Regions from separate parts of the Priestia sp. Y58 genome, predicted to be linked through region 2. Evidence: riboswitches for the same ligand, from Rfam matches in the RefSeq annotation. Region 2 holds a riboswitch; each other region holds the start of a gene.
What was found. A riboswitch is a leader RNA that binds a small molecule or an ion and turns the genes downstream of it on or off. The one in region 2 is predicted to bind thiamine pyrophosphate.
Positions count from the first base shown of each region.

Region 1: another riboswitch for thiamine pyrophosphate. It lies ahead of tenA (thiaminase II); the one in region 2 lies ahead of MMB68_RS24180 (thiamine phosphate synthase).
Region 3: another riboswitch for thiamine pyrophosphate. It lies ahead of thiM (hydroxyethylthiazole kinase); the one in region 2 lies ahead of MMB68_RS24180 (thiamine phosphate synthase).

Region 1 is NZ_JAKWFL010000003.1:282,897-293,921, forward strand. Features, by position in the region: gene MMB68_RS11475 (aspartate kinase) at 1-298, shown strand, start outside; gene MMB68_RS11480 (YusW family protein) at 415-900, shown strand; gene MMB68_RS11485 (superoxide dismutase family protein) at 1,089-1,679, shown strand; gene MMB68_RS11490 (FAD-dependent oxidoreductase) at 1,796-3,283, shown strand; gene MMB68_RS11495 (helix-turn-helix domain-containing protein) at 3,357-4,592, opposite strand; gene MMB68_RS11500 (SDR family NAD(P)-dependent oxidoreductase) at 4,901-5,680, shown strand; gene MMB68_RS11505 (ArsR/SmtB family transcription factor) at 5,693-5,995, shown strand; gene MMB68_RS11510 (aldehyde dehydrogenase) at 6,009-7,409, shown strand; gene tenA (thiaminase II) at 7,438-8,127, opposite strand; TPP riboswitch at 8,224-8,322, opposite strand; gene MMB68_RS11520 (TspO/MBR family protein) at 8,549-9,295, shown strand; gene MMB68_RS11525 (hypothetical protein) at 9,598-9,780, shown strand; gene MMB68_RS11530 (sodium-dependent transporter) at 9,957-11,025, shown strand, end outside.
Region 2 is NZ_JAKWFL010000011.1:69,097-80,121, reverse strand. Features, by position in the region: gene MMB68_RS24215 (hypothetical protein) at 1-142, opposite strand, end outside; gene gpmA (2,3-diphosphoglycerate-dependent phosphoglycerate mutase) at 324-1,049, shown strand; gene thiD (bifunctional hydroxymethylpyrimidine kinase/phosphomethylpyrimidine kinase) at 1,080-1,889, opposite strand; gene MMB68_RS24200 (thiazole biosynthesis adenylyltransferase ThiF) at 1,912-2,931, opposite strand; gene MMB68_RS24195 (thiazole synthase) at 2,928-3,695, opposite strand; gene thiS (sulfur carrier protein ThiS) at 3,701-3,904, opposite strand; gene thiO (glycine oxidase ThiO) at 3,901-5,028, opposite strand; gene MMB68_RS24180 (thiamine phosphate synthase) at 5,012-5,635, opposite strand; TPP riboswitch at 5,757-5,858, opposite strand; gene MMB68_RS24175 (hypothetical protein) at 6,017-6,232, opposite strand; gene crcB (fluoride efflux transporter CrcB) at 6,280-6,669, opposite strand; gene MMB68_RS24165 (fluoride efflux transporter FluC) at 6,670-7,068, opposite strand; gene MMB68_RS24160 (amino acid ABC transporter substrate-binding protein) at 7,410-8,231, shown strand; gene MMB68_RS24155 (amino acid ABC transporter permease) at 8,215-8,919, shown strand; gene MMB68_RS24150 (amino acid ABC transporter ATP-binding protein) at 8,950-9,684, shown strand; gene MMB68_RS24145 (nucleoside hydrolase) at 9,718-10,662, opposite strand; gene MMB68_RS24140 (NADPH:quinone oxidoreductase family protein) at 10,842-11,025, shown strand, end outside.
Region 3 is NZ_JAKWFL010000003.1:304,445-315,469, forward strand. Features, by position in the region: gene MMB68_RS11585 (TetR/AcrR family transcriptional regulator) at 1-284, shown strand, start outside; gene MMB68_RS11590 (MFS transporter) at 380-1,597, shown strand; TPP riboswitch at 1,790-1,898, shown strand; gene thiM (hydroxyethylthiazole kinase) at 1,974-2,780, shown strand; gene thiE (thiamine phosphate synthase) at 2,794-3,438, shown strand; gene MMB68_RS11605 (pyridoxamine 5'-phosphate oxidase family protein) at 3,467-3,895, opposite strand; RNA gene ssrS (6S RNA) at 4,043-4,220, opposite strand; gene MMB68_RS11615 (hypothetical protein) at 4,330-4,950, opposite strand; gene MMB68_RS11620 (helix-turn-helix transcriptional regulator) at 5,104-5,556, shown strand; gene MMB68_RS11625 (anti-sigma factor) at 5,584-6,774, opposite strand; gene MMB68_RS11630 (RNA polymerase sigma factor) at 6,771-7,265, opposite strand; gene MMB68_RS11635 (YkvS family protein) at 7,687-7,917, shown strand; gene MMB68_RS11640 (ATP-binding protein) at 8,074-8,964, shown strand; gene MMB68_RS11645 (vWA domain-containing protein) at 8,976-10,892, shown strand; gene MMB68_RS11650 (EamA family transporter) at 10,991-11,025, shown strand, end outside.

The DNA.
Region 1 (11,025 bases), on a different contig from region 2:
AAAACGTGTATTTGCTCGAATTGAAAAAGAACTTGAAGTAGATGAAATCTTTATTGAACGTGATCTTGCTATGGTTATGGTAGTAGGAGAAGGAATGAATAGCACAGTAGGAATTGCTGCAAAAGCTACAGAAGCTTTTGCTCGTGCTGAAGTGAATCTTGAAATGATCAACCAAGGTTCTTCTGAGGTAAGCATGATGTTTGGTGTGAAAGCAGACGCTTTAGACCGTGCTGTTCAAGCTCTTTACAATACGTATTTTAACAGCATGTACAGTATTTCTTATTCGAATGTAAAATAAACAAGACGAAAAACCCCGCTTTCTTTTTAGAGAGCGGGGTTTTCTAGTGAAGGCGTATAAAAATTAAATTTGTGGACATAAAGGGAAGGAAGAGTGAAGTCAAAGGAGGAAATACAGTGAAGAAAAGACCCTTTTTCATATTCTTTTCCCTTATAGGTATGAGCGTACTTTCAGCTTGCCACAATGATGATGCGGCACCGGCGAGAGAAGCTCAAAATAAACAAGGCGTGACGAATGGCGGAACGCCGATGAGCTATGATAATCAAAGTGAAAACACGTCTTTTAACTTTTCAAAATTTGATTTAGAAGTGGACTACAAGGGACTTAATAATGATTATGAAGCCGACTATGAAAACGAAAATGATGAGATAGAAGCCAAAGTGGATGATAATATTAACGATGAGCACTTGAACGGAGACAAAGCTTTTAATAAATTATCTTCAAAATTTAAAAAGTTAAATTTTGATCAGCGCACCCCCGATGAAGATGTAAAAAAGGAAGTAATCGATGCGTTTGGTCTAAAAAAAGATTTTCAGTCGTTTGAATTAGAAGTTCGTTTTTCAAACGGAACGGAAAAAGAATACAACTTTAAACAAAAGTAAGACGTTAAAGCAAAGTATTTTAGTTGAAAGAAAATCCGAACGATGAATCGAGGTTCTTCATTAAGAATCCAACTCGTTTGGATTTTTTCATTGGTAAGGTGAACGTATGTCTCAATCTTATTTTTGATGTCTAAAAAAAGGAAAATAGTGAAAGGATGGTGATAAATAAGAAAAAGGAGGAATCACGGATGCAAAAGTTGATAATGAACGGATGTGTAGTCTTTATCTTATTACTGCTGGGAGCATGCAGCATGGTAAAAGAGCAAAATAACGCTCATGAAAACCACTTGGAAACAGAGGAAGCGAAAGAAACAAGCGAAGTATCGGTAGAACCTATTAAAGTGGATTTAACAAATACGTCAGGCAAAAGAGTAGGAGAGGCTACCCTGTCAGAAGCAAAGAACGGCGTGCACATTAAATTAACTGCTCAAGGTCTTTCACCGGGAAGACATGGATTTCATATTCATGAAATAGGAAAATGTGAGGTGCCGGATTTTAAAACAGCGGGTGCCCATTTTAATCCTTTTAAACGTGAACACGGCTTTAAAAATACAAAAGGCCCGCATGCAGGTGATTTGCCCAATCTAGAAGTTGCTCCAAATGGGAAAGTAGATACAGAAATTTTTGCTTCTCTTGTCACGCTGCAAGAAGGAAAGCCGAATTCTCTTTTGGATATGGATGGATCAGCATTAGTGATACATGATAAAGTCGACGATTACACAACGGATCCTTCAGGAAACTCAGGAGATCGGATTGTTTGTGGAGTGATTACAAAATAGGCCAAAAAGCTGTGAAATCATTCACGGCTTTTTTATTTCAGTAACGAGCCGCTTCTAAATTGCGGTGAGCTTCTTTTTTTTGCACAATAGAAGAAAGAACTAAAGAAGGTGAAAACATGCATAAGCAAGTTGTCGTAATAGGCGGAGGAATAGGTGGGTTAACAGCGGGAGCGCTTTTAGCTAAACATGACTATGAAGTGACGGTTTTAGAAGCTTCTCGAGAATGGGGAGGCTGTGCAGGGAAATTTCAGCGCCATTTGTATACGTTTCCTGTTGGAGCGACGCTTGGAATGGGATTTGAGCACGGAGGGATACATGAGCGAATCGGCACGTACCTTGGCCTAGAAATTGAAAAGGTTTCTCTTGAGAAAATCATGAAAGTTCATCTTCCTCATCGTACACTGATTTATTATCAAGACCGGTATCAGCATATTTCCTATCTTCAAAAACAATTTCCTCATAAAGCAAAAAATATTAGGAGCTTTTATGAAAATGTGTTTAGAATGGCAAAAGAAATTCGCAAGCTTATGCAGTCTCTGCCGGTTCTTCCTCCTCTGACAGTAGGTGAGTGGAGCAGGCTGGTAAGTTCGTTGAATTTTGGTTCTGTGAAGCTGTTGCCTTATTTTTATCAATCGTTTAGTTATTTACTAAAAAAACACAGCTTGTTAGACGAAGCGGACTTTCTTCATTTTGTTGATGGTCAATTAATAGACAGCATGCAGACAACGAGTGAGAACTGTTCAATGCTTATTGGATGTTTAGCGTTGGATATTTATCACGAAGGAGCTTTTTATGTGAATGGCGGCTTATACAAAGTCGCAGAAGCGCTGCAAAAATCGATTAAAGCCAACGGAGGAAAAACGACTCTAGGAAGGAAAGTAGTAAAGATAGAGCGTGATAATGACGGGTGGATCGTGCATGATCATAGAGGTAACCGTTACCGTGCATCAGACGTTGTATGCAACGCCCCGGTTCAAAGCTTAAAGTCTTTGCTGCATGATGAAGATTACCAACATATTCATAAGCGGGCAAAAGAAAAAAGCGAGCTTCCGCAGTGGGGAACGTTTTCGATGTATTTTGCCATTGATGAAAGAGATCTGCCGCAAAAGGTAGAGTTGTTTCAGCAAGTACTTCAATCCGAACAAGGGGAAATGACAGAAGGAAATCATTTATTTATCTCAGTCTCTCATCCTGATGATCGTTTTCGAGCGCCTGAAGGCAAGCGTACAATTACAGCGTCTACTCACATTGATCTTAGCAAGTGGAGTAATAAAGAAGCCTATGACCTTCAAAAACAAGTTCTTGAGAAAAAAATGGTAGCAGGCATTAAAACCATTATTCCTAGCATTGAAAAAGCAGAGCATCAAATTTCGGGAGCTCCTAAAGCATGGGAAAGGTTCACTTCTCGCCCAAACGGCGGAGTGGGAGGCTTTCCGCAAACGTTAGATCATGCCTTGTTCAACAGTATTTCGCATCGATCTGGCTTACAAGGACTGTGGTTATGCGGAGATACAGTGTTTCCAGGAGCGGGAACTATAGGCGTATCGGTAAGCGGCTATCATGTGTTTCAAAGTATAACGTCTCACCGCCATACGTTACCTTAACATTTCTTACATACAAACTACTATTGTTCATACCATTAAAAACACCGGCCCCATTACCATAGGGCCGGTGTTTTCAGGAGAGAAACAGCTTCCACCACTTCCGTTTTCGCTTCATATCAGCAGCCGCGGTTTGTCTAAAGGTTTGGACAAAATCACTAAACATCTCTTCGCGTTCAGCTACGCTTTGACGATGAAGCTTACGTTCTTTCTCCATTTCTTTTAAATAATAGACTCGTTCCTCATTCATTGAATCAATTAAATCACGAAGCTCTTCTGTCGTATTAGTTGAAGAATTATTTAATTTTTCAACCATAAATTTTACTTGATTCATCGCAACGGTGGAGTTGCTTGAGAATCGGTCTAATAAATACTGCATTTCTTTAGAGGATTCATCTGCATTCTCCATGACATCTTTCATGAACAGGCGCATATCCTCAGTTTTCTCTTCAGCGATTGTTGAATAATCTTCAATCAAAGAAGTGACTTCATCAAACGATTTTTCGTTAGAACGGATAATTTTTTTAGACATATTTTCTACATCTCTTGCGCTGCGTTCTGAAGACTCAGAAATGTATGCCCCGACCGACTCCACCATTTCTACAGTTTGGGTAGCACTTTTTTCAAGCTCTCTTTTTACTTCTCCGACAATTTCTTCGCGAACTTCATTTCGCATACCTTCTCGCATTTCTTTTAACAAATCAGCTTTAAATGTATCAAGTACCTCAAACACATCTTCATAGCGGCGAACAGCTTCTACTAATTCCCCTTGAAGCAGTTCTTTTTCATTCACAACAAGGTCGTTTGGTTTTGGCTCTTCAATAGAAGCAGAAATAGCCTGCTTTTCTTCTTCAGTAGCTAATCGTGCTTCAGGTATAGGAGAGGTCTTCTCTTGCTTGTTTTCTGAAATGCTTTCCTGCTTTTCGGCAGCCTTTTTCTTTTCTTGCTTCATTTGTTTATTGGAATGTTCTTGAAAATCAATGACGTTTTCTTTTTTAGCTGTTGTTTTCAACTGTGGCGGTTCTTCTTCTTTTGAAACCGCTGCCTCTGATTCCATCACTAAATGTTCCTGCTCTTCTTGTTCCTTTATCAGCAGCTGAACATATTCTTTGACTTCATCTAACGTACATTGTTCATCAAACAGCTGTTTAATATCATTAAATAATTCAATTTGTTCCTCTGTATAGACACGGGCCCCATCTACTCGTTCAATTGTTAAATAGCTGCCCAATAATTTTTCCCATTGTTTTAGCGTTTTCTTCTCTACCTCTAATTGATCACTTACTTTTTTAATTGTATATGTCTCCATCATTTTTCATTTCCTCCCTTATCTATTTTCATCCAACTATGTAATGGATTATTTGTTGTATGTTGTATTCACCATATCTTCACTTGTTTTCCTGCTAGGTGACAAAGGTTGTCAAAACTAGACGACATTAGCCTTCTATGTAAAGAAAACGCATATTTTGTAAAAAAATGTACAGAAATACGCAAATGGAAAAAAAGGAAAACATAAAAGAAAAGAAGAGTATAGAAAACAGTTGACGGGAAAAAATGAATCCTATAAGATAAGTTTAAATGTTTAAGTTCTTGAACATATAAACATAAGGAGTGAACACTATGTCACAGCATTATGCGCTCATCACCGGTGCGTCCGGAGGAATAGGTGAAGAGTTAGCTTATCAATTCGCAAAGGATGGGTATCCTGTAATTTTAGTTGCCAGAAGCGCTGATAAACTAACAGCGATTGGAGAGAATTTAAAATCTACTTATAATATTGACGTGATAACGTTTATTAAGGATTTATCAAGAGAAGAAGAGATACAGTCACTATATGAAGAACTTAAAAATAAAAAAATGCACGTTGACTATTTAGTGAATAATGCTGGTTTTGGACTATACGGCAAATTTATTGAAACAGCTTTAGACGACGAGTTAAACATGATTGACTTAAATATCCGATCATTAACTCATTTAACAAAATTATTTTTACCGGATATGGTTAGACGAAATCACGGTAAAATTTTAAACATTGCGTCCGTTGCTGCATTTATGCCGGGTCCGCTTATGACGGTGTATTATGCAACAAAAGCGTACGTATTGTCTTTCACAGAGGCCCTTGAAAATGAATTAAAAGGTACCAATGTAACGGTAAGCGCTCTATGCCCGGGTCCAACTAAAACTGGTTTTAGCGACCGCGCCCAGCTAAGCAACTCCAAGCTTTTTCAAAGCGGTGCAATGGATGTAGAAACAGTTGTTAAAGTTGGCTATAAAAAATTTATGAAAGGGCAGACGGTTATCGTACCAGGAGTGCAGTTTCGTCTCGCCACGTTCATCCCGCGCTTTGTACCAAGAAAGTGGCTTACATCCGTTGTCCGAAGAACACAAGAAATTAAATAAAGGGGAATCTATATGAGTGAAAAAGCAGTCGAGTTATTTCGTGCCAGCATTCCTATTTTTCAGGCGCTAAGTGATTCAGCAAGACAAGATATTATTTTGCTGCTCGCCGAAAAAGAGCCTTTAACCGTAAATGAAATTGCAAATGAGTCTACGCTATCAAGACCGGCAATTTCTCATCATTTAAAAATTTTACGCGATCAAAAGCTTGTGCAAATTGAGCAAAAAGGGACGCAGAGATATTATTCACTAGCTTTAAGTGAGGCAGTTGAGCTATTAAAAAGCTTGCTTGCTACAGTTGAAGCCGAATGTTTATAGGGAGATGAAAGTGATGAACCACGAGCGATTTTATATCACAGATGAAACGGTCATTGAACATATTGTCTCTACACAAAAGCAGTATTTCTATGCGCAAAAGACAAAGAGTATCAACAGCCGTATTCAAGCGCTGAATAAGCTAAGAGACGCAGTCAAACAAAACGAGCAGAGAATTATGGATGCTTTAAAACAAGATTTAAATAAATCTGAAGTAGAGGCCTACACGTCGGAAATTGGGATTTTACTAGAGGAAATTCGATTTACGCTTAAACATCTAGCAAAATGGATGAAGCCTAAAAAAGTAAAAACCGCTTTAACACATGTGGGCTCTAAAGGGAAAATTGTTCCTGAACCGTATGGAGTCGCGTTAATTATTGCTCCGTGGAACTATCCGTTTCAATTAGCACTGTCTCCTTTAGTAGGAGCGATTGCGGCTGGAAACACGGCAATTATAAAACCTTCTGAATTAACGCCTAGCGTATCTCGCGTTATACAAGAATTACTGGCTGAAGCTTTTGACCCAGCATTTGTGACGGTGGTTGAAGGGGCTGTAGATACGACAAGTCTGCTTTTAAAACAGCCCCTTGATTATATTTTCTTTACGGGAAGTGTAAATGTAGGGAAAATTATTATGCAAGAAGCAGGGAAGCAGCTTATTCCCGTCACGCTTGAGCTAGGCGGAAAAAGTCCGTGCATTGTACATGAAGACGCAAACCTAGATCTTGCAGCGAAGCGAATTATGTTTGGGAAAGGGATGAATGCAGGCCAAACGTGCGTTGCTCCTGATTATTTGCTTGTGCATAAAAAGGTAAAAGCGCAGCTTGTAGAAAAACTTCGCAAAGCAATTTCTCAATTTTACGGTAACAATCCGCTTGAAAGCGACCGCTACGGCCGTATTGTCAGTGAGCGCCATTTTACTCGGCTAGTTGAGTTTTTAAAAGACGGAAATGCTATAGTTGGAGGCGGGTACAATAAAAACACGCTAACAATAGAACCTACGTTGTTAAGTGAAGTAAGCTGGACATCAGATGTTATGCAAGAAGAAATCTTTGGGCCTATTCTTCCTATGATTGAATATGAAACACTAGACGAAGTCATTCATAAAGTTCAAGAAAAAGCTAAGCCGTTAGCTCTTTACTTATTTACAGAAAGTGAAGATGTGCAAAACGTCATAACGGAGCGCCTTTCATTTGGAGGAGGCTGTATAAACGATACGCTTATGCATATCGCTACGCCATATTTGCCGTTTGGCGGAGTAGGAGAGAGCGGCACGGGTCAATATCATGGAAAAGACAGCTTCCGGACATTTTCTCATTTTAAAAGCATGCTGTCTCAAACAACCAAGTTTGATTTGTCATTCCGCTATCCTTCGGAAAAACAAAGCTTGAAAATGATCAAAAAATTACTGAAATAAAAAAGCCTCCTGACAGGAGGCTTTTTCGTTATTTTGAAAGTGAAAGCTGAGAAAGCGGCCATTTTTCTTGGGTATATGCCATTTCCCAAAATAAATACTCCAGTTCACAGCTTTTGATGAAGTGGTCTTTCATACGGTTACGTTCTTCTTCAGTCGCTTGTTCGGCGAGTTCATCAAGCTTGTTACAAAACCATTGTGTTGTGCCATTCATTTCTTCATTATTATAAAACTGAATCCATTCATAAAAAGGGTGAGAAGGAGATGGATTTACTTGTTCTGTAATGCGCTGGCCAATTTCAACGTACGTCCATGGGCATGGAAGAAGCACTGCAATGATTTCCGCTAAGCTACCTGTGTGCGCAACACTTGTCATATGGTTAATGTAGTGGCTAGCCGTCGGTGAAAGCGTCTCAGTGTGAAGATCTTCATAACGTACGCCTGCTACTTCACAAAAATTATTGTGAGGGTGTACTTCACTATGTAATACCGTAGAAATGCCGGCATTAAAGGCTTCCATTTCAGTACGCGTGCGGCATTTTGTTAAAGCAGCGCCGTAAATGCGAACAAATGCTGTTAAGTATTCGTAGTCTTGAGAAACGTAGTGAATCAGCGCTTCTTTTGGCACGTTTCCTTCAGCAATTCCTTTAATAAAAGGATGGTTAAAAATGGCTTCGTAAATATAGTTTGCTTCTTGTCTTAATTGAGATGAAAATGACATCAAAATCCTCCTTTAATATGAGGAAGTCACAAACAAGCACATAAAGGAAATAAAAAACACTCCGTTTATAAACGGAGTGGCAAAGGACAGTAAAAAAACTGAACATTGCCACTTTCCTACGCTGGTATGAGCCAGATCAGGTTCAAAGGGATCAAGAAAACTTGTCTCAGCCGGTGGGCACCCCTAGTGGACTTCCTATTAATCTATGTTTAACTTACCATATATTCTGAAAAATAGAAAGAGTTATAGGAAAATGTGCGCTAACCGTTTTTATTTTTTAAAGAGGAAATTTCTTAAAGCTATTTTTAATCATTTTTGTTTAAAAATGCATATTTTTAGGGAAGAAGAGGTATTAATGAAGGGAAGAGCCGTTTTCGTCTCCGAAACATTCCCATATAAATAGAAGAAAGGAGAGAACAAAATGGCGAAATTTCGTTTGTATGCTATATTAAATGCAGTAGGCTTGGCTATTACACTGCTTGTGAATTATTTAGCAAATGCCATTCCAATAGGAGGCAAAACAACGGGGGAAGCTTCTGCGCAAGTTCCTACCTTGTTTACACCAGCGGGCTATGCCTTTGCTATCTGGGGCGTTATTTATTTGTTATTAACCATTTGGGTTATACGCCAATTTTTTGCAAGAGAAGATCAAAAGGAAATATATGCACGTATCGGCATTTGGTTTTTTCTAAACTGTTTGTTAAATAGTGCGTGGATCTTTATTTTCCAAAACGATTACTATAAGTTATCCCTTTTAGTTATGCTCTTTATTTTAGGCACATTAATGATTGTGTATTCCATTATTCAGCATTCTCGGATGACGACATGGTTTATGCGTCTGCCGATTTCGCTTTATATTGGATGGATTTCTGTTGCGACTATTGTCAATGTGTTTGTTGTATTTCAAGCAAATGGAATACAGCACTTGCTTGGCCTGAGCGAGTTAGCATGGACGGTTATTATGCTGCTGGTAGGAGCTGTGCTAGGCATTATGTTTACATTAAAAAACCGAGACGCTGTTTATCCGCTTGTTTTTATTTGGGCTTATATTGCCATTGCAGTGAAGCAAAGTGGAAATCAGCCAATTGTCATTACTGTCATCATTTCGGTTGTTTTACTAGCAATTGCCATTATTGTGGGACTGATTAAACGCTATAGACGCTTTTAAAAAGAAGCTCTAGCTTTTGTAAGCTAGAGCTTTTTATGATGCTCTTTTGATTGTAAAAAAGCAGCTGTAAAAGCAATTAAGCTAATTAAAATACCAAAAGGAACAACAATTGGTACGAATGATAAAATAAATGTCATAAGTATAACCTCCATGTTGCATCGGTGTATAATGAAAAATTCAACTTTTTTAAATTGAAGTTCCGCTATTATAGTATGCTAGGCTTTATGTTTGGAGCCTATATGTTTAGAAATAAACGAAAAAGGCAACATACGTTACATACAGGTTATATAGGAGGAGTTAAAATGGAAACATATTTAGTCGCTTACACAGATAAAGATGATATGGAATATAAACAAGTGACGTGCGAGAGTTATGAAGATGCAGAGCGTACGGTCCTTCGTTTAGAGAGAGAAGGGCATATGCATATTGAAGAAATTTCAACTCAAGAAGCCTACCGTGGAGATGAATCATCGTACAGAGAATAAATTTTGAATAGAAATACCAACCTTAAAATGAAGAAGCAGCTGCTTCTTCATTTTTTCTATTCTATATAGATATCGTTTTATAGAAAAAAGTAAAACGGGAATGATTTTCTTCTGCATTTATGGTACAGTACTAATCAGGTGAGTTTTGAGTTTAGAAGAGGAGAGAGTAACATTATATGAGTAAAGGAAATCAGTGGTCTTCACGCCTCGGTTTTATTTTAGCATCTGCTGGGGCAGCAATTGGTCTAGGAGCGATATGGAAGTTTCCATACGTAACGGGAACCAGTGGCGGTGGAGCATTTTTTGCGTTGTTTATTTTATTTACGATTTTTATTGGATTGCCGCTTCTGTTGGCAGAATTTATCATTGGAAGACATACGGGAAAAGAAGCGATTAGTGCTTATAAGGCAATTGCTCCAAAATCCGCTTGGGTATGGATTGGCAGGCTCGGAGTACTCAGCTGTGTCGTTTTGCTTTCCTTTTACAGCGTCGTTGGCGGCTGGGTGATTTTATATACGATTATGAGCATAACCGGTATGCTAAGCGGAAAAGAGTACGGCCCGTTGTTCAATGCCGTCATTAGCCAACCTTATGTGGTATTAGGTGCACAGGCGCTGTTTTTATTAATTACAGTGTTTGTTATTTCAAAAGGCGTACAAAAAGGAATAGAGCGTGCTAATAAATACATGATGCCGCTGTTATTTATCTGTTTTATCATTATCGTGGTGCGTTCTTTAACATTAGACGGAGCAATGGACGGAGTAAAGTTCTTTTTAAAACCGGATTTTTCAGCCATTACAGGGTCATCTGTTCTCTATGCGCTCGGTCAGTCGTTTTTCTCGCTTTGCGTGGGATTATCCTGCATGGTGACATATAGCTCTTATTTAGGGAAAAAAGTAAGCTTGACGCGTTCAGCTGGCACTATTGCTATTTTGAACTTGTTTGTTTCGCTGCTGGCGGGCTTGGCTATTTTTCCAGCCGTTTTTTCGTTTGGATTAAAGCCAACTGAAGGACCTGGACTTTTGTTTGTGGTCTTGCCAACAGTATTTGAGAAAATGCCGTTTGGTACCGTCTTTTTAGCACTGTTTTTAATTTTATTTCTATTTGCTACGCTTACGTCTGCTTTTTCACTGCTGGAAATTATCGTAGCTGCTTTAACCAAAGACGATCAGACAAAACGAACTCGCTACGCTTCTTTATCAGGGATTCTTGTGTTTGTGGTAGGTATCCCATCAGCACTTTCGT
Region 2 (11,025 bases):
GACCAACGAGAGCCGGTGTCAAAACAGGCTTTCCTTTTTCTTTCTCTAATGCGCTAATATCAAGCTTCATCTGATACATTTCTTCTTTTAAATCTTCAACCTGGTCGTGCAGCGCTTGAATCTGACGTTCTTGGTCACTCATCGACTATCTTCCCTTCCCTTTTTTATTTTTATCATATGCGTAAAAAAGTTAAAGCTTTACTTTTCAGCATCACTTTTTCTAAATGATAAAAACTCCTTTCCCTGGCTTTAGGATAAAAAACTCTTTCCTTCTCATAATAAAAAAGAATAGAGTCCTTAGTCACTGTTGAAAGGAGAACAAGATGATAAAACTTGTGTTGATTCGGCACGGACAAAGCGTGTGGAATCTGGAAAATAAATTTACAGGCTGGACGGATGTAGATCTTTCTAAAAATGGATTGCAAGAAGCGCGAGAAGCTGGAAAAGTGCTAAAGAAAAACGAATATACTTTTGATATTGCCTATACTTCTGTTTTAAAACGATCCATTCGCACTCTGTGGATTGTCTTACATCAAATGGACTTCATGTGGATTCCTGTATACAAATCTTGGAGATTGAACGAACGGCACTACGGGGCTCTTCAAGGTTTGAACAAAGAAGAAACCGCAAAAAAATTTGGAGAAGAACAAGTACATTTGTGGAGAAGGTCGATGAACGAACGTCCTCCTGCTTTAAAGACAACAGATATTCGCTATGAGGCTTCCAACCCTAAGTATAAAGAATTAGCTAAGGGACAATTTCCTGTAACGGAAAACTTAGCTGATACAGAAAAGCGGGTTCTAGAATATTGGAACGAAACTATTGCTCCTTCTATTAAAGCTGGCAAAAGAGTTATTATTTCCGCTCACGGTAATACGATTAGAGCTCTGATGCAGTATTTGGATAACATTTCGCCTGATGGCATTGCGAACTTGAATATTCCGACAAGCGTGCCGCTTGTGTATGAGCTTGATGATAATTTAAAACCTATTAGACATTATTATTTAGGCATCGACGGAGAGATTCCTACACATATTCCTTCTTCATAAAAAACGTGCCTAGATTGTAGGCACGTTTTTTTATATGTTTGAACGAAAGTATTTTCTATACGCCCAGTGATTAGTAGGACCGTGTCCGGAACCAATTTCAAGCGTATGCTTAATCGCATAGTGAACAAAATCCGAGGCGGTTTGAACTGCTTCAACCACGCTTTTGCCTTTCGCTAGTTCAGCCGTGACGCAAGCAGCAAACGTGCATCCCGTTCCGTGTGTATGCTTTGTATCCATCTTTTCATGCTTAATTTTAACGTACGTATGACCATCATACACTAAATCAATCATCTCTTGATGTGTTTGATCGTGTCCGCCTTTAATCACTACATGTTTTACACCTAGCGCATGCATCTGTTTTGCTGCTTCTTTTCGGTCTTCAATCGTGTGAATTTCTTTGCCTGTGATGACTTTTGCCTCAGGTATGTTCGGCGTAATGACTTCACAAAGAGGCAATAATTCTTTTAGAGCCTGTACGGCTTCTCTTTGAAGAAGAGACTGACCGCCTTTTGCAATCATAACGGGATCAACTACAACATTTTGCAGTCCGTACTGTTTGATTTTACGAGCCACTGCGTAAATAATATCAGCACTGAACAACATACCTGTCTTCACTGCATTAGGAAATAAGTCAGTGGCAATTGAATCTAACTGCGTTTCAACTGCTTCTACTTCTAAAGGATAAACTCCTTGAACGCCAACTGTATTTTGTGCAGTCACAGCTGTAATAACAGACATGCCAAAAACGTCACGCTCTTGAAATGTTTTTAAATCAGCTTGAATGCCTGCTCCTCCACCGCTGTCTGATCCAGCAATGGTTAATGCTTTTGGTACTGTCATGCTTGAAACCTCCATCTCTTTCTTACCCAATATACCGATGATAAAGTGACTTTGCTTCTACTATATCATTTGTTCCATGGACAAAGACGCGCCCATCTTGAAACATAACTAAACGGTAATCATCTACATAAAAAGAAAGCAGATACGGATTTTGTTCAATTTTATATCCTTTTTCTTTTAATCGTTCACCTAAAGACTGCAGCGGCTGCTTAGCTGATTTGCCCGGACGGATTTGTACCGTGTTTCTTCCGCATAGCACAGCTGTTTTCGTTTGATTTTCATATTGTAAAAAGGGATACGTTTGTTCACCGCCGCATGAGCGGCAAGCAGATTTGCGAAACACGTTCACATTGATGCTCGTATACTCATTTTTCCATACGTCAAACGAAACAAGTTCCCTCCTGAGCGCATTCCAGTCTCCGACTAATATTTTTAACACTTCTGTTACTTGATGAGCGACTACCATTTGTACAGCAGGACTAATAATCCCCACTGTATCACATGTCAACCCTCCAAGCGGTACAGATTCAAGCAAACAGGATAAACACGGTGTTTCACTTGGTATGATAGTATAACTAATTCCATAACTTCCTACACAAGCTCCGTAAATCCAAGGAATATCATATTTTTGTGATAAATCATTCATTACAAGGCGTGTGTCAAAATTATCGGTCGCATCAATCATAACATCTACCCCCTCAACAAGCTGTTCTAAAACTTGAGGGGTACCGTCTGCTACGTGCGCTTCTACTTTTACATCATGATTAATATCGTGAAGCCTTTTTTTAGCAGCAATTGCTTTTGGAATTCTTTTATCAGCATCTTTTTCACTATATAATTGCTGACGCTGAAGGTTGCTCCACTCTACATAGTCCCGGTCAATGAGCGTTATTTTCTTTACCCCCGCTCGCGCAAGGGCCTCGGCGTTCCCTGTTCCAAGAGCACCTGCTCCTACAATCAGAACATGCTTTTCTTGAATTAGCTGCTGTCCGCCTTTTCCAATAGGTTGAAACAGTTCTTGGCGGGAATAACGATTAATCAACCGATACTCATCCCTTCTGTTGGACTGCTTGCCGTGGCATATTGTTTCTTTTCAATACGTCCTGCTTCAAATGCTGCTCTTCCTGCCTCAATCGCTAGCTTCATAGCACGAGCCATTTTCACAGGATCTTTTGCTCCTGAAACAGCTGTATTTAATAACACACCATCTGCTCCTAGCTCCATAGCTTGAGCTGCGTCTGAAGCCGTTCCAATACCTGCATCTACAATTACTGGAACAGTTGATTGTTCAATGATAAAACGCATGTTCAACGGATTGATAATACCTTGACCTGAACCGATAGGCGAAGCTCCTGGCATAATGGCATGTACGCCTAACTCCTCTAAACGACGCGCAAGTAAAACATCATCTGATGTGTAAGGTAAAACGGTAAAGCCCTCTTTTAACAGTTCTTCACTAGCTTTTAATGTTTCAACTGGATCAGGAAGAAGCGTCTTATCACATCCAATTACTTCTACTTTCACCATGTCACAAAGTCCAGAAGCCTTTGCTAATTTAGCAATACGTACGGCCTCTTCTGCATTTTTTGCTCCAGCAGTGTTAGGCAAAAGAGTGAAACGCTTCACATCAAGCGCTTCTAGTAAATTAGGCTGATTTTGATCAAAAATATCCATTCGTCTAACAGCAAATGTTAAAATTTCTGTTTCCGACTCTTCTACCGCTTGACGCTGAGTCGTAAAGTCCGGAAATTTTCCTGTTCCTAATAATAAACGTGAATTAAATGTATATTGTCCAATTTTTAACATACTCTTCATCCTCCTCCTACAAATGAAACGACTTCTAACGCATCTCCATCTTTTAAACTTGCATCACTATGTTCTTCTTTTTGTAAAATATTCTTGTTTAGCTCAACAATTACCACTCGTTCGTGCAGGTTCTGAGCCTGCAACAAGTGCTGAACCGTTTCAATTTCATCTCCAACAGTAACGGTCTTACCATTAATGATTAGATTCAATGAACTCCCTCCATTACTCTAGTTAGCTGAAATGATGTAAAAAATGAATGATTCGGCTTTTTCCCTAACAAAGCATCAGCCATAATTTTTCCAGTTGCAGCACTTAATAAAATACCGTTTCGGTAGTGGCCAAACGCCATGTGTAGATTCGCTATTTCAGGATGCTCTCCTAAATAAGGCCAGCCATCATTTGTTTGTGGACGAAGACCTGCCCATGCTTTTTCAAATGTGGCTTCTTTAATAGCCGGCAGAAGCGCAGAAGCTTTATTCAGCAAAAATTGAATACCTTGTGCAGAAACCGTCTTGGTAAAGTCATGCTTTAGCTTAGTTGCCCCTATTACGATTCTTCCACCAGTCTTTGGCACTAAGTAAAAACCTTCATCTAAAAAAATCGTTTTAGAAAGCAGCGGCTTATGACTTTGCAGAGCAATACACTCCCCTTTTACAGGAAACACCTGACCTAAATGTTCAGAAGAAATAAAGCGTTTAGCCCATGAGCCTGCTGCAATAACTACTTTTTCTCCATAAAAAGAGCCTTTGGACGTCTGTATACCTTTTACTGTTTCATTTTCCATAATAAGAGAATGAACGTCACAGTATTCAAATACATCTGCTCCGTGATACAAGGCTCCATGAGCAAGAGCTTGCGTTAACTTAGCTGGAGCTAGCTGGCCGTCCCCCGGTATTGTAATGGCTCCGTATATGTCTGGAGAGAGCCCGGGTTCTAACAAACGCGCTTCTTTTACATCGATCCATCTTACATGTTCATCCCACCGGTGGTGCTGAGCGGCTTTTTTCTTTAATACGTGTGCATCTTCTTCTGTTACAGCGACTTTTAATAAGCCTTTTTGAATGAGCTCTACGTCGATGGCCGTTTTTTCTTTTAGTTCCTTCACCAGCTCAGGAAACATGCTTCGGCTCTTAATAGCAAGGTCTAAAAGAGGACCTTCTTCATCAATTTCAGCTTGGGCACCTAAAATACCAGCGGCTGCACTTGAAGCTTCACAACCAATTTGATTGCGCTCAAGAATGGCCACTGATGCTCCTTGTTTTGACAAATGATAAGCGATAGAAGAGCTGATTATGCCTCCTCCGACTAACAGTACATCATAATGCTGCTTCATTTTCTCCACCTCCAGATGTCCATATATGAGAATATTGTTTAATCGCTTCAAGGGGATTTTGCGCAAGCATGGCACCAGACATCACAGCTATACCGTGTGCTCCTGTTTGCAGTACCTCTTTGGCATTTCCAGGTGTAATCCCACCAATCGCAATAACTGGTATCTCCACAGCGTCTACTACTTCTTTTAGCGCTGCTATCCCTCGACTTTTTAATCCTTTTTTTGAATGAGTTGAATAAATATGTCCGTATAGAATATAATGAGCGCCATCTTTTTCAGCTTCTAGAGCTTCTTCCACAGAGTGAACTGATTTTCCGACAATAAGAGAAGGAAATGCGTCTCTAACACACGAAACATCTAAACTATGATAGGCAAGCTGTACGCCTTTTGCTTTTAAAGCATGCGCTACATCAACTCGGTCATTTACAATAATTTTAGAGAGACAAAATGGCAGGCTTTCTAGCAAACATTGAATCTGCTTTGCCGTTTTCTTTTTTTCTCTAATATGAATGGCACCCGCAAAAGGCTCAATAGCCGTTAAAATGTCTCGAACCTCTTCAATTGGCTGCTTATCTGTTGTAATGACATGAAATTTAGGAATATCCATATGATCGAAACCTTTCCTTTCAGAATAAAGAGAAATTTCAATCACTTCATCTTGTGTAGAGGGCTTTATTACATACAAAAAACCACTCTACAACGTAGAGTGGTTAGCATGTATCGTTATGTAAACATGATCGCCACTTCCCTACGCTGGTACAAACCAGATCAGGTTCAAAGGGTCCGAAATACATTCGTCTCAGCTTCAAAAAGCTCCCCTAGTGATTGCTATTTATTGATTTTGTTTTTGCACTTAAAATTATAACACAACTAGATGTAAATACAATATCTCTTTATGCTCTTACGGCTCTCTTCCTTTTATAGATGTATCTTTTAAGCTTCTTTACTAAGAGGCCCGGCGCACCACATCATTCTGCTTTTTATATGGTTAGTAATCGGTATAGTCGTCAAATTCTTCTTTGTCTTTTTCCTTTTTCCGATCCCATATAAACAGCAGGAGTAACATAATAAAAGTTAGAATATAAAAACCGTAAAAAATAAATGCCGCCACAACATTTATAAATAAAAATAAAAAACCGATGATCTGACCTGCAACAGCTACAATCAACAAAATGTATTTCCAAACTTCTGCTTTTCTATCCATTCTCTACTTCTCCGTCTTTTTGTTTTTCCCTACTAGAAACGTTCTCTTTACTTAAATAAAAACGTTCCTGCCAGTAAACCGACTGTAAATAAACCAACTGTTCCAAATGCTGAAATCCCCACGTACGCCAACATTTTCCGATAAGATTTTTCTCGAATTAACTGCACGGTTTCCACACTAAACGTTGAAAAAGTGGTAAAAGCCCCGAAAAAACCAATGCCGATCATTAGAAATATTGAATCATTATAAGCATGACTCGGAACCTTTCCATAATAACTACCGTAAAAAAGACCAAGGCCAAACGCACCAAGCAAGTTAACAAACAGCATTGATACTGGAAAAGGAGGATTTGAAACTGTTTTTGTAACCTTTAATCCCAAAAGATAACGGCATATGCCTCCAGCTGCCCCCCCAAGTGCCAAGCTCACTATGCTCATTTACTTCACCTCATGTACTTTTACTAAATTTTTCCCTGCCGCTTCACCGCATAGATAGCCTGCTAAGGCAAGAAGGATTCCACCTACTAAAGAGACAATGACATAAATGGCTCCCCAAAATAAATGGTGCTGTGTGAGGGAAATGACGTCTCCTGCAAACGTTGAATACGTGGTAAAACCGCCGCATAAGCCCACGCCTAGTCCAAGCTTGATCCATTCCTTTGGCTGTTTCCATGCAAAAAATCCCGTTAATAGTCCTAATATGAAGCTACCTAATAGGTTTTCAATTACTGTTCCTATTGGATACCCCGTATATAATAAGGAAAGATTTAGAAAATAACGTGCATATGTACCAGCGATAGCACCAAAAGCAATTGAGATTAAGTTTATGGCTTTCATCATATCGCTCCGTTTCATAAATTCTTCTTTAAGTGTACCATAAGGAATTTATTTCTACCTTAACATTTAACTATATGTTTATTGCACCAAAAGTCATGAAAAAATGAAAGAGAAAATCGTCGCATGAAACTTCCTTTTTCCTCCTCAAATCTCCCTTAAAAATCCACTTAATCCAAATTTTAAAATCTTTCTGTATCCTTATGACAAACCGTGTATAGAAGGTATATTTCCCTTATTTTAAGTCACATTAATCGTATAAGTTTTTTTTGTTGACTTTTGCTGTGTTCTTGTTTAGTATCACAGAGTATCATTTCCTATCAGAATACTAGGGGGTTTAGAAAATGAAGAAATTTGCTGCACTTTTGTCGCTACTATTAGCTTTCACAGTTGTGCTTGCCGCATGCGGTTCTAGCTCAAAAAATGAAGCAAACAATGGAGACAATAAATCTTCACAAGAAGATTTATATAATAAAGTGAAAAAAGATGGCGTATTAACAATTGGAACTGAAGGTACATACCCTCCGTTCACTTTTCATGATGACAAACAAAAGCTAACTGGGTTTGATGTAGAATTGGCTCAAGAAGTAGCTAAACGCCTTGGCGTAAAAGCTGAGTTCAAAGAAACACAGTGGGATGGCATGTTTGCTGGATTAGATGCTAGACGATTTGACATGATTGCTAATGAAGTTGGTATTCGTGAAGATCGTCAAAAGAAATACGATTTCTCTGATCCATACATCCAGTCAGGCGCTGTATTAATTGTTCGTAAAGACGAAAAAGATATCAAATCATTTAAAGATTTAAAAGGAAAAAAATCAGCGCAGTCATTAACAAGTAACTATAAAGACATGGCTCAATCTTATGGTGCAAACATTACGAGTGCTGAAGGTTTTGCTCAAGCAGTAGAACTAATGAGCGCAAACCGTGTTGATGCTACAATCAACGATAAATTATCGTTCCTTGACTATAAGAAAAAGCACCCTAACGCACCTATCAAAATCGCGGATGAAAAATCCGATGGTGCTGCAAGCGGCTTTATGTTTAGAAAAGACAGCGGTAAGTTAGTGGATGAAGTAAACAAAGCATTGAAAGATATGAAAAAAGACGGAACATACGCAAAAATTTCTAAGAAATGGTTTGGCGAAGATGTTTCTCCTAAATAATATTTTTCCTGATGGAGAGCGATTGAATCAATTGATTTCAATCGCTCAATCATCTCTCTTACCAATGCTAAAGGGAGCTATTCAATATTCTATTCCACTAACATTAATCACGTTTGTACTCGGTATCATTTTAGCTGTCTTAACAGCCTTGGCTCGTTTATCATCTATAAAAGTTTTAAATATAATTGCGCGCATCTATGTATCGATTATTCGAGGTACACCGCTGCTTGTGCAATTATTTATTATTTTCTACGGCTTACCCAATTTAGATATAACAATTGACCCATTTATCTCTGCTATTATTGGATTTTCATTAAGTGTAGGTGCGTATGCATCTGAAATTATTCGAGCAGCGATTCAATCTATTCCTAAAGGACAGTGGGAAGCTGGCTACTCACTTGGTATGACCTATTCCCAAGCGTTAAGACGGATTATTTTACCGCAAGCAGCACGTGTATCGATTCCGCCATTATCTAACTCTTTTATTAGCCTTATTAAAGATACGTCACTTGCATCGCTTATTCTTGTTTCTGAGATGTTCCGTAAAGCTCAAGAAATTGCTTCGACTAACTATGAATTTTTACTTCTTTATAGTGAAGCAGCGCTCTTGTACTGGATTATGTGTACAATCTTATCCATTATCCAAGAACGCATTGAAATAAGACTAGATCGTTACGTATCTAAATAACCGTTTCGAGTAGCTAAAGGAGTTTTTCATATGATTAATATCAAAAATTTGCATAAATCATTCGGTGATTTGCAAGTATTAAAAGGGATTGATTTGGAAGTTGAACAGGGCAAGGTAATTGTATTAATCGGTCCTTCTGGATCGGGTAAAACTACTTTTTTACGTTGCTTAAATCTTTTAGAAATCCCAACAGACGGCACGATTGAACTTGATAAAAAAAGCATGAATTTTACCAAGCCTGTTCGCAAAAAAGACATTACCTCATTTCGAAGTCTAACAGGTATGGTCTTTCAAAACTATAACTTGTTTCCTCATAAAAATGCGCTTGAAAATGTTATGGAAGGGCCTGTAATTGTAAAAGGTGTTCCTACTCAAGAAGCAGAAAAAAGAGGGAAAGAATTATTAACACGAGTTGGCTTAGGAGATAAGCTTGACTTTTATCCTTTCCAGCTGTCTGGCGGACAACAACAGCGTGTTGGCATCGCCAGAGCAATGGCGATGGACCCAAAAGTTATGCTGTTTGATGAGCCTACTTCAGCTCTTGATCCTGAGCTTGTAGGAGACGTTCTTCAAGCCATGAAAGACTTGGCAAAAGAAGGAATGACGATGGTGGTGGTAACTCACGAAATGCGCTTTGCCCGTGAAGTAGCGGATGAAGTTATTTTTATGGATCAAGGTGTCATTATGGAAAGAGGGACACCGGATCAAATATTTTCAAATCCTCAACAAGAGCGGACACGTCAATTCTTGAATATGATTCATTAAAAAGGTTGCACACTTTCATGTGCAACCTTTTCTTTATTTGGCTACTGCTTTTTTCATCAAATCTGTAATGTACGTAAAGAATGCTTCAGCTGTGACATCATATACGACATCTACAGGTCGTCCCTCTTCGGAAATTTCTGTTCTTCCTTGGCTCGGTGTTTCTGTATGCACAATACTCGAAACGGTTTTTACCTTCACAAGTGTTGAATTCCCTGTAAATGCTGTTGTGAGTACATCCCACAAATAATATGTTGAATTGGTTTCAACGTGTACAAGCGGCGGGCAAGCCGCATAGCACTGCCCTACAAAGTCTACTCCTTCATATCTTCGAAGTGAAGCCCACATTTGACGAATAGCGGGCGTTAAGGGAACTTGATTCGTGCTTTCTAAAGCAACCATCTCAACTTTAATTTTGCTTTTCCATACTTTCGCTACTGCTTCTGGATCCCAAAAAGCATTCCACTCCGCCGTTCCATCATGTTCAGGTTCCTGCACATTTCCTACTTCTTGAAATGTACCGCCCATCCACACTAATTTATCAATTTTCTCTTCTATTTCCGGCGCTTTTTCAAGTGCTCTTGCTAAATCAGTTAACGGTCCTGTAAATAATAAAGTCGTTTTCCCGGCTGTGTGCTGCAATGTTTCAATTAAATGATCGTGAGCAGGCAGCTGACTTATTTTTGTTTGCACTTTCCCTTTTTCATTTAAAATCGGCAGCGCATCCACATAAAACGTATGCATGCGCCATTCTTTTGGAAATGGGTTCATACCTCGTGAAGTAGATTTGGCTACCTCGATATCATAAATTCCAAAACGATCAATAATTTTTTGGCTTGCGCTGATGCCCGGTTCTAGGTATCCGTCAGCAGGAATAACAGATACCCCCGTTACCTTTACATCATCCATTTGCAGCAGTAAAAAAAGCGATACTAAATCATCAATGCCTGCATCATGGTTAAAATATATGTTTGTACTCATTTCTCTTCTCCTCTTTTCTATGTATTGCTAACTAATAGCTATACCGCTATTTTATAATGAAATAATCCCTTTCGTAATGAAAGTATTGGGAACTTCTTTTACTATTTTCTATAATGGGTATAGAAATAAGGTAATCTATGTATAGATATATACATCTCATTATAGAAAGGAGAAATAAAATGGAGCAATCATTTTCAGCATTAATAGTAGATAAAAAAAGTGAAGAGCAAGTGGAGGCGTCCGTCCAAGAACTGACGCTAAACGATTTGCCAGAAGGCGATGTACTTATTCGCGTTCATTATTCAGGGGTGAATTATAAAGATAGCTTAGCCAGCATCGCAAACGGCAATATTGTGACAAGCT
Region 3 (11,025 bases), on a different contig from region 2:
CCGCCGATGAGTTTTTTAACAATGAGGAAAAGGGCAGCGATATCGAAGAGCGAATTGATGAAATGGTGAAACGGCACGTGGATTTTAACCGTGAACTTTTGCAAAAAGGCATCGATGAAGGTGAGTTTTCTCATAAAAATGCAGAGCAGCTTGCAGTGATTTTAGAAGGGCTGTTTGTTGGAATGAGCCGCATGTCTCGAAAAACGAACACGGAAAATGCCCTGCAGCTTTACCATTCAGCAATCGATGTATTTTTAAACGGAATCATACCAAGGTCTTCTTAAATAATCGGGGATGCTTATTGAGGTAATGAGTAATCCCTCATTATTTTGTATTTTTATAGACCGAACGTTCAGTATTTTTTAATCAGGAGGTTTATATGTCATTATTGTTAAGAAATCGAGCGGCGATTTTGCTGCTCATGCTAAATATTTTTATTATTTTTACAGGAATTGGTCTCGTTATTCCAATTATGCCAACATATATGACAGAGCTTCATATCAACGGAAGCGTGATGGGGCTTTTAGTAGCGGTGTTTTCACTAACTCAATTTCTGTTTTCACCTTTAGCAGGGCGGTTATCAGATTCGTTAGGGAGAAAGAAAATTATTGTAGCGGGAATGATTGTTTTTGCCTTGTCTGAATGGTTCTTTGGTTCAGTGAGTACGCCTCTTTTATTATTTGTATCGAGAATGTTAGGCGGGGTCGGGGCCGCGCTCATTATGCCTGCTGTTATGGCCTATACAGCGGACGTGACGTCTGCTAAAGAACGTGCTAAAGGAATGGGCTATGTGACGGCGGCGATTACAACAGGATTTATTATTGGGCCCGGTATCGGAGGCTTTTTAGCTGAATACGGCATGCGCGTGCCATTTTATATGGCCGCAGTAGCAGGAGGCTTGGCTGCAGTGATTACGCTTCTTGTTTTGCCAGAGTCTCGTCCTGTACAAAATCCTGCTGTTTCAAACAATGAGAATCCAAAAGAAGATCGGCTGCTACTGCAGCTTATGAATTCTTATAAAGAACCTTATTTTTTAAGTTTAATTATCGTTTTTGTGACATCGTTTGGATTATCCAATTATGAAACAATTTTTTCACTATTTGTTGATCATAAATTTAGCTTTACGCCAAAAGATATTGCGTTTGTTATTACGTTTGGCTCTATTGCAGGGGCTGTTGTGCAGGTTACGATTTTTGGATGGATTTTAAATAAGTTCGGTGAAAAAAGAGTGATTTCGTTTTGCTTGATGATGACGGGACTTTTTATTTTACTTACGCTATTTGTGCACACGTACTGGCTTATTATTGTTGTAACATTTATCGTCTTTTTAGCAACAGATATTTTACGTCCGGCAATCAGCACGCAAATGTCGATGATGGCACAAGACGACCAAGGGTACGTAGCCGGACTAAATTCTGCTTATACAAGTCTTGGGAATATTATTGGACCCGTTGTAGCAGGCTTTCTCTTTGATATAAACATTAATTACCCGTACGTATCAGCTGCACTTGTACTGCTGCTTTGTTTTCTTTTATCTTTAAGAGCAGGGAAGGACCGAAAAACAGCTGTGAGAAATCAAGCGATTCAAGAGAAATAACGAGAAGGAAAAAATGATAGAATTTTTAGGGGATAAAAGACCTCCAGTAGCTTACTGGAGGTCTTTCAATGATGCTTTTAGTAAAGCTGTAAGATTTACAACACCACTCAGCCTATAGCGAAGCTTTATTTTATCGGCAAAACAGTGAAATGGTTGCAAATAAAAAAGGTTAATAGTAAACTTTAAACGTAACAAGAATAGTATGGGAGCTTGCGCGGGGCAGGCTGAGAGTACAGGGGCGCCTGTTGACCATTTGAACCTGTTGGATAATGCCAGCGCAGGGAATGTGAGTACATACCAAAGCACTTTGCGCATGCAAGGTGCTTTTTTGTCTTTTTTTTGCAGTGTTAAAACTAAATGAAAAGAGTGAGAGAATATGGATATTAGTAAAATTTCAGCTCAATTAGAAAAAGTAAGAGATACAAGTCCACTTGTTCATAATATTACGAATGTCGTGGTAACCAATTTTACTGCAAATGGACTGCTTGCACTAGGAGCTTCACCTGTTATGGCTTATGCGAAGGAAGAAGTGGCTGACATGGCACGAATCGCCGGAGCGCTTGTCTTAAATATGGGTACACTGACGGCTCAAGAAGTAGAAGCGATGAGAATAGCAGGAAAATCAGCAAATGAAAATGGCGTGCCGGTTATTTTCGATCCTGTAGGAGCCGGAGCAACACCGTTTCGTACAGAAGTAGCACGTCAGCTTGTAGAAGAATTAAATATTGCAGTTATTCGTGGTAACGCTGCTGAAGTTGCGAATGTAGTAGGCGAGTCATGGCTCATTAAAGGCGTTGATTCATTAGAAGGACAAGGAGACGTCATTGAACTTGCTGAGAAAGCAGCGAACAAATTAGGTACAGTGATTGTTATTACGGGTAAACAAGATGTAATCACGGATGGAAACACAACGTATACAGTAGACAACGGTCACCCGTTATTTACGAAAGTGACGGGTACTGGATGTCTGCTAACATCAATTATAGGAGCTTTCGCCGCTGTAGAAAAAGAATATGTCGAGGCAAGCGTTGCTGCTTTAAGTTTTTACGGAGTGGCAGGTGAAATCGCCGCAGCGAAAAAAGGTGAAGAAGGGCCGGGGAGCTTTCAAATTGAGCTGTTAAATCAGCTTCATCTTTTATCTGGGCAGGATATTGAATCATATGCAAGAGTACATCAACGTTAAAAGGAGCCGGAAAATGACAAACGAAGAAATCAAAAAGCTGCTGCCAGTTTATTTTATAATGGGCAGCACTAACTGTACAAAAGATCCGAAAGAAGTGTTGAAAGAAGCAATTCAAGGCGGCGTTACCGTGTTTCAATTCCGTGAAAAAGGCGAAGGTGCCCTAACAGGAGAAGCGAAATATCAGCTGGCGAAGGAACTTCAGCAAATTTGTCAGCAGCACAACGTTCCTTTTGTTGTGAATGATGATCTTGACTTAGCGATCCGTTTACAAGCAGATGGCGTTCATATTGGACAAGAAGATGAAAAAGCTCATATTGTTCGAGAAAAAATAGGAAAAGGAATTGTGGGCGTCTCTGTTCATAATATACAAGAGCTGCAGCAAGCGATAAAAGACGGGGCGGATTATGTAGGAATGGGACCTGTTTTTCCTACTTCTACAAAAAAAGACGCAAAAGCAGTGCAAGGTACAAAATTAATTGAAGAAGTGCGAAACCAGAATATTGACTTTCCAATTGTAGGAATCGGTGGCATCACGCCTGAAAATGCCAAACAAGTAGTAGAAGCAGGTGCAGATGGCGTTTCTATTATTACCGCGATTAGCTTAGCAGCGTCTCCAAAAGAAAAAGCAGCTCAATTGAAAGAAGCGGTAGGAAAATAAAAAAAGCGCACAGTGTGCGCTTTTTTTATTATAGCTGAACAGTTTGAGGAGTTTCTTCGCCTTCATTCATAAAGCGAATTTCGTTTGGCGTAATTTCCAGAACAACATACTCAGGGTCATTTGGACCGTCAAACCATTCTTTCATGTGATTGTTCCATATACGTCCTTTTAATTGATCACCAGTACGAAGAACAGCTGTCCCAGATAATTCTAAGTATTGATCACCATATCCTTCGCCGCTGTAGCCTAATAGTACGTGCACGTTCGGATTGGCTTCGATTTCTTCTGCCTTATGTGTATTGATATTTGTTGGTGTGTAAAGAGCGATACCATCTTCATCGCTGAAAAATGTCATATAGCGAGAGTGGGGTTTGTTGTTTACAACTGTGGCTAATGTTCCTACACGATTTCCTTCTAATACTTCATTTACTTTTTTAGCAATTTTTTGTTCATTCATTTTATCCATCTCCTTTATTACTTTTTATGTTCCTCAATCGAAGATAAATAAAACATACATGTCTAAAAAAAATATAAGTTAACAATAAAATAATTATGTAAACTAATAAATTAAAAAATAAAAAAAGCTAGCTACAGCTAACTAAAAAATAAGCCCGCACTGCCGTAACCCTAAGTGTCTTAAATACCCAGATCTACTAGGTGGGTGCCCTCATAGCCGGGTTTAGCGTCCCAAGAAGGGCGTGCTATCTGCAGCTAAATTTTGAGCTCCCTTTTAACACTCAAAGGTTTAAGACAACATGAGTATACGCACAGCGCAGGTATGTATAACAAATGTAAATAAAATGCCGATATATAAATGTTTTCTAATTAATCAACTTTCATCGTACAAGAAATGATTATAACGGAATAATGAATGGAACGCAAGACTTTTATTTAAAGTTTTTCTTCTCTAATATCTTGGCGGTTATGCAGTAACAAAATAAGAAAAGAACCCGCAACTGGAATGAAACATAAGAGAAGGGAAGGTCGGGATGCTATCCTTTCTTTTGTCATAACGGAGTAAGAAAGCCACGTTAAAACAAAAAAATCAGCGGTCATCACGCTAACAAGCTGTGACTGCATAAAAGCATCTCCATAAGCTTTTATTGAACCTATGGATAGTCCGTATACGTAACCTGCAATCGTGAGTGCTAAGCATAGTCCAATCCATAGACGAGAAGAAATGATAGCAATGAAACGTGAAGGAATACGCGAACGTGTTCGAACTTTTTGTCCTCTCCAATGATAATAGAACAAAAGAGAAAAAGCTCCAAGCCCAAATGATAGAAGAGAAAATGGCCATCCAGGCAGTTTGTACGTATCTTTTTTACAGATCATTACCATAAACAATATTGGGAAAAGTCCTAAAAAAGAGAATACCATAACCACGAGCGGATCTACCTGTTGAAAATTTCCTGTGATAAGTTTTTTAAACAGCAAATCATCAGCGGCGCTTGCTCCCGGAGCTAGCAGCAAGGCGTATAGTACAAGCATAGCCCATACAATGATATACATATTCTCAACTCCTTTTAATTGTTTTAGTATACAAAAACCATTTCAGTATATTTCCCCGCTTTGTGATAAAGGGAAACGCTTGAAACTCTTCTTTAATTAGGTGTAATATTACACTAAAGACATGTGCGTGTATAGAAAGAAAGGGCTGTGAAAATGAATAAACAAGAAGTGATTAAATCAGTATCGGATAAAATACGATTGATTCGTTTAGAAAGAAACTATTCACAAGACAGAATGGCTGAAGTCATTGGTATTTCCAAAAAAACATTGGTTCAAATTGAAAAAGGGCGCACGGAAGCAGGGTGGACGACCACTGTTGCAGTATGCAGTTTGTTTGGTGACAGTGAAATCCTTCAATCGGTTTTAGGAGACGTTCCTTTAGAAGTAGTAGAAATCATTGCTCATGACGGCATATCTTCTCCAAAAGATAAAACGCTCGGAGGAAGAGTATGGTGGAAAGAAATTCAAAAAGAAGGCTCTTTTCGTCTGCAGCAAAATATGATTAGTCAGCACTACCGCATTTTAGATGACCAAGACTATCGATGGTTTAGTTCATTTGATAAAAGCGAAGCGGTAAAAAGGTTTGAAGAATTAACGAAGAAATAAAAACAAGCACTTGTTTTCAAGTGCTTGTTACTGATTCATTAACGTGCCGGATGAAGGGCGGTTGAACCAATTCCATAGCTCTACATCTCCAAGTGACGCGTAGGTGATCGACGGATCATTTTTTAATTTCAGAAGCTTTTTGGTAGGTCCTGTAATCACAACGCCGTACACACCGACTCCATGTTTCTTTACATAAGAATATCGCTGCTTTAGCAACAAATCGGAATGGTCTAGCTGACGAACTTTTTGGACCGTTTCTTCATTATCGGCTAATAGTTTCATCATATTTAAAATGTTCGACTTGCTAGTAGAGTGCGTTTGATTTCCTTTGTGCTCGTAAGGCAAGTCTAAAAACTCTGGAAAGCCAAATGTTGATGTTAAGTCAATTAATGGCTCATCTTTTGTGCTTGTTTTTTGTTCGTTCCCTGTATTAAGCGCGTACCAAGAGGTAGAAAAATCACGGCTGTCGATGGCATTCATTTTTTGCTGAACTTCTTTTAGTGAGTACGTATTATCAAAAGAAATAGCCACTTCGCTTACCGTCCCTTTTGGTAGGTTTTCTAATGCATTCCATGTTTCGCTCGTCCATTCCTTATACTCTTTTGCATGTAGCTTTAATTTTTTTGGATCAGGATAGACAAAAGAAAGGTTAAGATCGTATTTGCCTCCGGAAAATTCTTTTTCTACACCGCTCGTTTTATCAAACAGCTGATGAAATGTAAACGTCCCAATGGCCTGCTCTTCACGTCCAATTTGCTTATAAGCTTCCATTTGCGACTGCATTCGGAAAAAGGACTGTGTATCAGAAGTGGTTTCACGTATATGAACGTTCGGAAAAGCAGATTCGATAGCCGCTTGATTCACGCTGTTTATGTATTCGGTTTTTGATTGATGATAATATACAATAGATAAAAAGCTGCCGATTATCCATAGCAGAACGACAGAGCCAATGACAGTTGTCACATTTGAAAGGCGCTGCTTCCATTTGGCGATATAAATGGACTTTTTGACTTTTTTATTATCCAACATCGTATCGTCACTTAGTGAAGTAGCTGATGAAGTTGGCGGTAACGGTTCATCTTCGGTTAGCAAGTGCTCCAAATGAGCTGAGCATGCTTCACAATTTTCCGTATGTTGTTCAAGTGCTTCTGCTTCTTTGTCTGTCAAAGTGCCGTTTTTATATTTTTCCCATTGATGCTTCATATCTTGACAGCTCATCCGTCCTCTTCCTTTCTTTTTTTCAATTGTTGACGACTACGATACAAGTCCATTTTCACTTTTGACAGAGTAAAGCCAGTCATTTCTGCAATCTCTTCATATGTGAAGCCATGATAATCTCGTAACAGTACAATATTCTGCTTAGCCGGAGGCAAAGCAGATACATCAGAAAGCCAGCCGTCGATTTCACTTTGAATCATCACTTGTTCTTCAGCACTTGGCTGAGGAGTAAAGTGCCATTCTTCTATTTCGACAGCAGGGCGTTTTTTTTCTTTTCGATACCAGTCAATAAAGGCGTGATAAGCAATTTTGAACAGCCAAGGCTTCACTTCCTCGCCTTTATACGTTTCTAAGTGTAAAAGTGCCCGGTAAAAGGTCTCCTGCATTAAATCTTCCGCTGATTCTTTTCTGCGAGTAAGAGAGAGAAGATAGCGCAGCAAATCATGCATGTGCTGTTTATAAATGTGTTCAAAGTTATGCTGTTGTGCCATTTTCTCCCCCTTTCATTTAATCAACGCAATTTGTGGATAAAAGTTTCGGTTTTTTTATCAAAAATCGTATGTAATAGATAAAAGATGCTTAAAATACGATATATAGCTTATCATACTAAAAAGAAAATCATATGAAATTCGACATAATTCCGTGTAATTTGTCATTTTTTTAAAAAACTAAAGGGTAATTGGTGTTCGAAGGAAACAGAAAATGTTATGATAGAACAAGGATGTGCTCTTACAAAAAACAGCTACATACATAGTAAAAAATACAGCGTTTGTTTGCAAAATGAAAAAGGACAAACACATGGTGTTTAACCATGGATGTTTGTGGGAAAATAAACTAAGTATTTTCAACAAAAAGTAAATTAAATTGTGTTTTCACTTATAAAAAACACGGTAAATTGGAAAAGGTGGGGTCATGATGGACGTAGAAAATACACAAGGTACAGAAGAACAAGCACCTAAAGTCAAAGCAGCTAAAGTTGGCGATACGATTCAGCCTAAAAAAGGCGACTATAAAGGATTTAAAGGAATTGTTATGGTAGTGCGAGACAATTCGGTTATCGTAGATTTTGGGAAAGATGCTGAAACGGGCGAATCCATGAAAACAGTCGTTAATCATAAAAACTATAAAATCGTAAAAAAGTAGGTGAATAACCTACTTTTTTTTACTGAATATATGTCTAAAGACGGCAATTTTTCTATCGGAAACCTTAGAGAAACGCATAGGTAAAGCAATTCTTTGAGAAGAAGAATGTTTTTTAGTAAACTATAGAAAGTATGCAGAAAGAAAGGATTTTTTGTTATGTCAATTCAATTATCACAATTATCATTACCAAAAGAGGTTCTTTCGCTTTTAGCGAATCGTAAATATGAAAACTTGTCCGATGCTGATCAGCTATTAATCGGAAAAGGCGGCTATACAGCAGAAGAAGCAGATATTTTAGAAGATGCCATTATTGCCTTGTCACTAGGGAAAAACGTACTTTTAAAAGGGCCAACAGGCTCAGGTAAAACAAAGCTTGCCGAAACGCTGTCCCATTTATTTTCTCAGCCGATGCATAGCGTTAACTGCTCGGTTGATTTAGATGCAGAAGCGCTGCTTGGCTTTAAAACAATTTCTGAACAAGAAGGGAAAACAGGTATCGAGTTTGTAGAAGGACCTGTTATTCAGGCAATGAAAAAAGGCCATTTATTATATATTGATGAAATTAACATGGCGAAACCTGAAACGCTTCCTATTTTAAATGGGGTACTTGACTACCGGAAAATGATTACAAACCCATTCACTGGAGATGTGGTGCGCGGTCAGCAAACATTCGGCGTAGTAGCGGCTATTAATGAGGGGTATGTTGGTACTGTCCCATTAAACGAAGCGTTAAAAAATCGTTTTGTTGTCATTGAAGTGCCATATATTCAAGGGAGCAGCTTAAAGCAAGTTCTAATGTCTCAGTCTCAGTTAAAAGACGAAAAATTAATTGATAAATTTGTCACGCTCTCTGCAGATTTAATTACTCAAGTTCAAAGCGGCCATGTATCAGAAGAAGCTGCGTCTATTCGTGCGCTTATCGATACGTGTGATTTAGCTCTTTATATGCCGCCTCTTCGCGCGATTAAACGCGGTATTATTGAAAAGCTAGAAGATGAAAGGGAAAAAGCCGCCATTCAAAATATTGCTGAAACATTATTTGAGTAAGGAGTGGCGCTATGCGATTTATTAAATTTAACGACAAAAATGTAGATTCCTTTCTCTATATGGAGCTGGCAGATTTAACGAAAACATTAACAAAAAATGATGAAATTGAAGTAGAGTATCGCGTTTCTTCTTATTATGATCCTGTACACGGCATTATTTATCTCAGTCACTTTTGGGATAACCGTCCAGAAGAAGACAAAGTGTATGGCTTAAAAAGTGATGTGTTTTTAAGAAGTATTGGAAGCTATAGGCATTCAAACTTCAAAGAAATTAATGCATATTTAAAGAAAATAAATAAAACCTCGGTACCTAGCTTAGCTAAGCAGCTGTTTATGCTGTTTGAAGATATTCGTTTAGAAGAAGTATGCAAACGCGGACGTCCTGGAACGAAAAAAGCCTTCGCCGTCAGAAGACAGCTCTATAGAAAATATTTTGCTACACAAATGAGCGCAAATCTAACAAAAAGCGTGTACACGGATGCACTTTTTAACGGCATCTACTTGCTATTGACGGCTGAAAATCCGTTTGAAGAAATTCCTTCAATGAGTGAATCGATTAACTTAGCGATGCCTTTTATTCGCAGACAGCTAACAAATGTATATGAAGCGAAAACAACAAAAGACGTATCGCGCATCTGCCTTGAACTCGTAGATGTTTTTGATGATATTATTGAAAAAGATATGCTTAATACTTATTTCTTCTTGGCTGAACTTCAGTATGATCAGTTAGAAAAAGGGTTAACATTTGAAGATTTAAAACGCAAAGATTCATTAGTGAACGATGATATTTTAGAGCATGAAAAAGACGGAGATGAAGACATTCACGAAGAGAAAATGGAAATGTGGCATCGAGAGACAAGCGAAGCGACGCAAAGTTTTCTACAGTTTGATATGGATCAAGGCTCAAAAACAGACATGCTAGGCGATGGTGTTCGTGAAGGCGACGATGGAGATCAAGCAATGGGCATGGTGCAAGGGTCTTCTCAAAAGACATCGCGCAACGATTATTCTCAAATGGAAGCCATGGAGCAAACGCACCCAGAAAAAGACGGAGAAGCGGATTATGAGTATGGCAAAGAAAATAAGCATGCCTATGCTGTTTTTGTAGATTCTAAACTTCCGAACGATGATCACGTTGTTCAGTATGACGAGAATAAAAAAATCATTGCATCGTATCAAAAGAAATTAAAGCAAATGATTGAAAAAACGCTTGAACACAAAAAAACGCTGCCTAGAAGCGAGCTGCACTTTGGCCGATTAAATAAAAAGCTTCTAAAACTATGGACAGATGACAATCCTCGTCTGTTTTATAAAAAAGACGAAAATTCTGCGCAAATTGATGCCGTCTTTTCTCTTTTAGTTGACTGTTCTGCGTCGATGTACGATAAAATGGATGAAACGAAGCTTGGAATTACGCTATTTCATGAAGCATTAAAATCCGTTATGGTGCCTCATCAAATTGTAGGGTTTTGGGAAGATACAAATGATGCCACCGAAACGAGCCAGCCTAACTACCTGCAGACGGTTATGGACTTTCAAGCATCGTTAAAGCGTAAAAGCGGTCCTGAAATTATGCAGCTTGAGCCTGAAGAAGACAACCGTGATGGATTTGCCATTCGCCATATGACACGCCGCTTGCTTCAGCGTTTTGAACAGCAGAAGTTTTTACTTGTGTTTTCAGACGGTGAACCAGCCGCTATGGGATATGAACAAAATGGTATTGTAGATACGCACGAAGCGGTATTAGAAGCACGCAAGCACGGAATTGAAGTCATCAACGTCTTTTTATCCAACGGGGAAATTGATGAAGGACAAAAGAAAACCATTCAAAATATGTACGGGAAATATAGTATTCTAGTACCAAACATCGAAGAACTTCCCGATGTGCTATTTCCTTTACTGAAGAAATTACTTCATAAAAGCATTTAAAAAAGTCGAAGCATATTGCTTCGACTTTTTTTGCTATTGACCGTTAAAGAGGAGCGAGGTAAGTTAAATATATATGAAAAAGAGAGAAGGAATGGTAAGTGGAAGGAGTTCAAACGTCATCTAGAAGAGCATG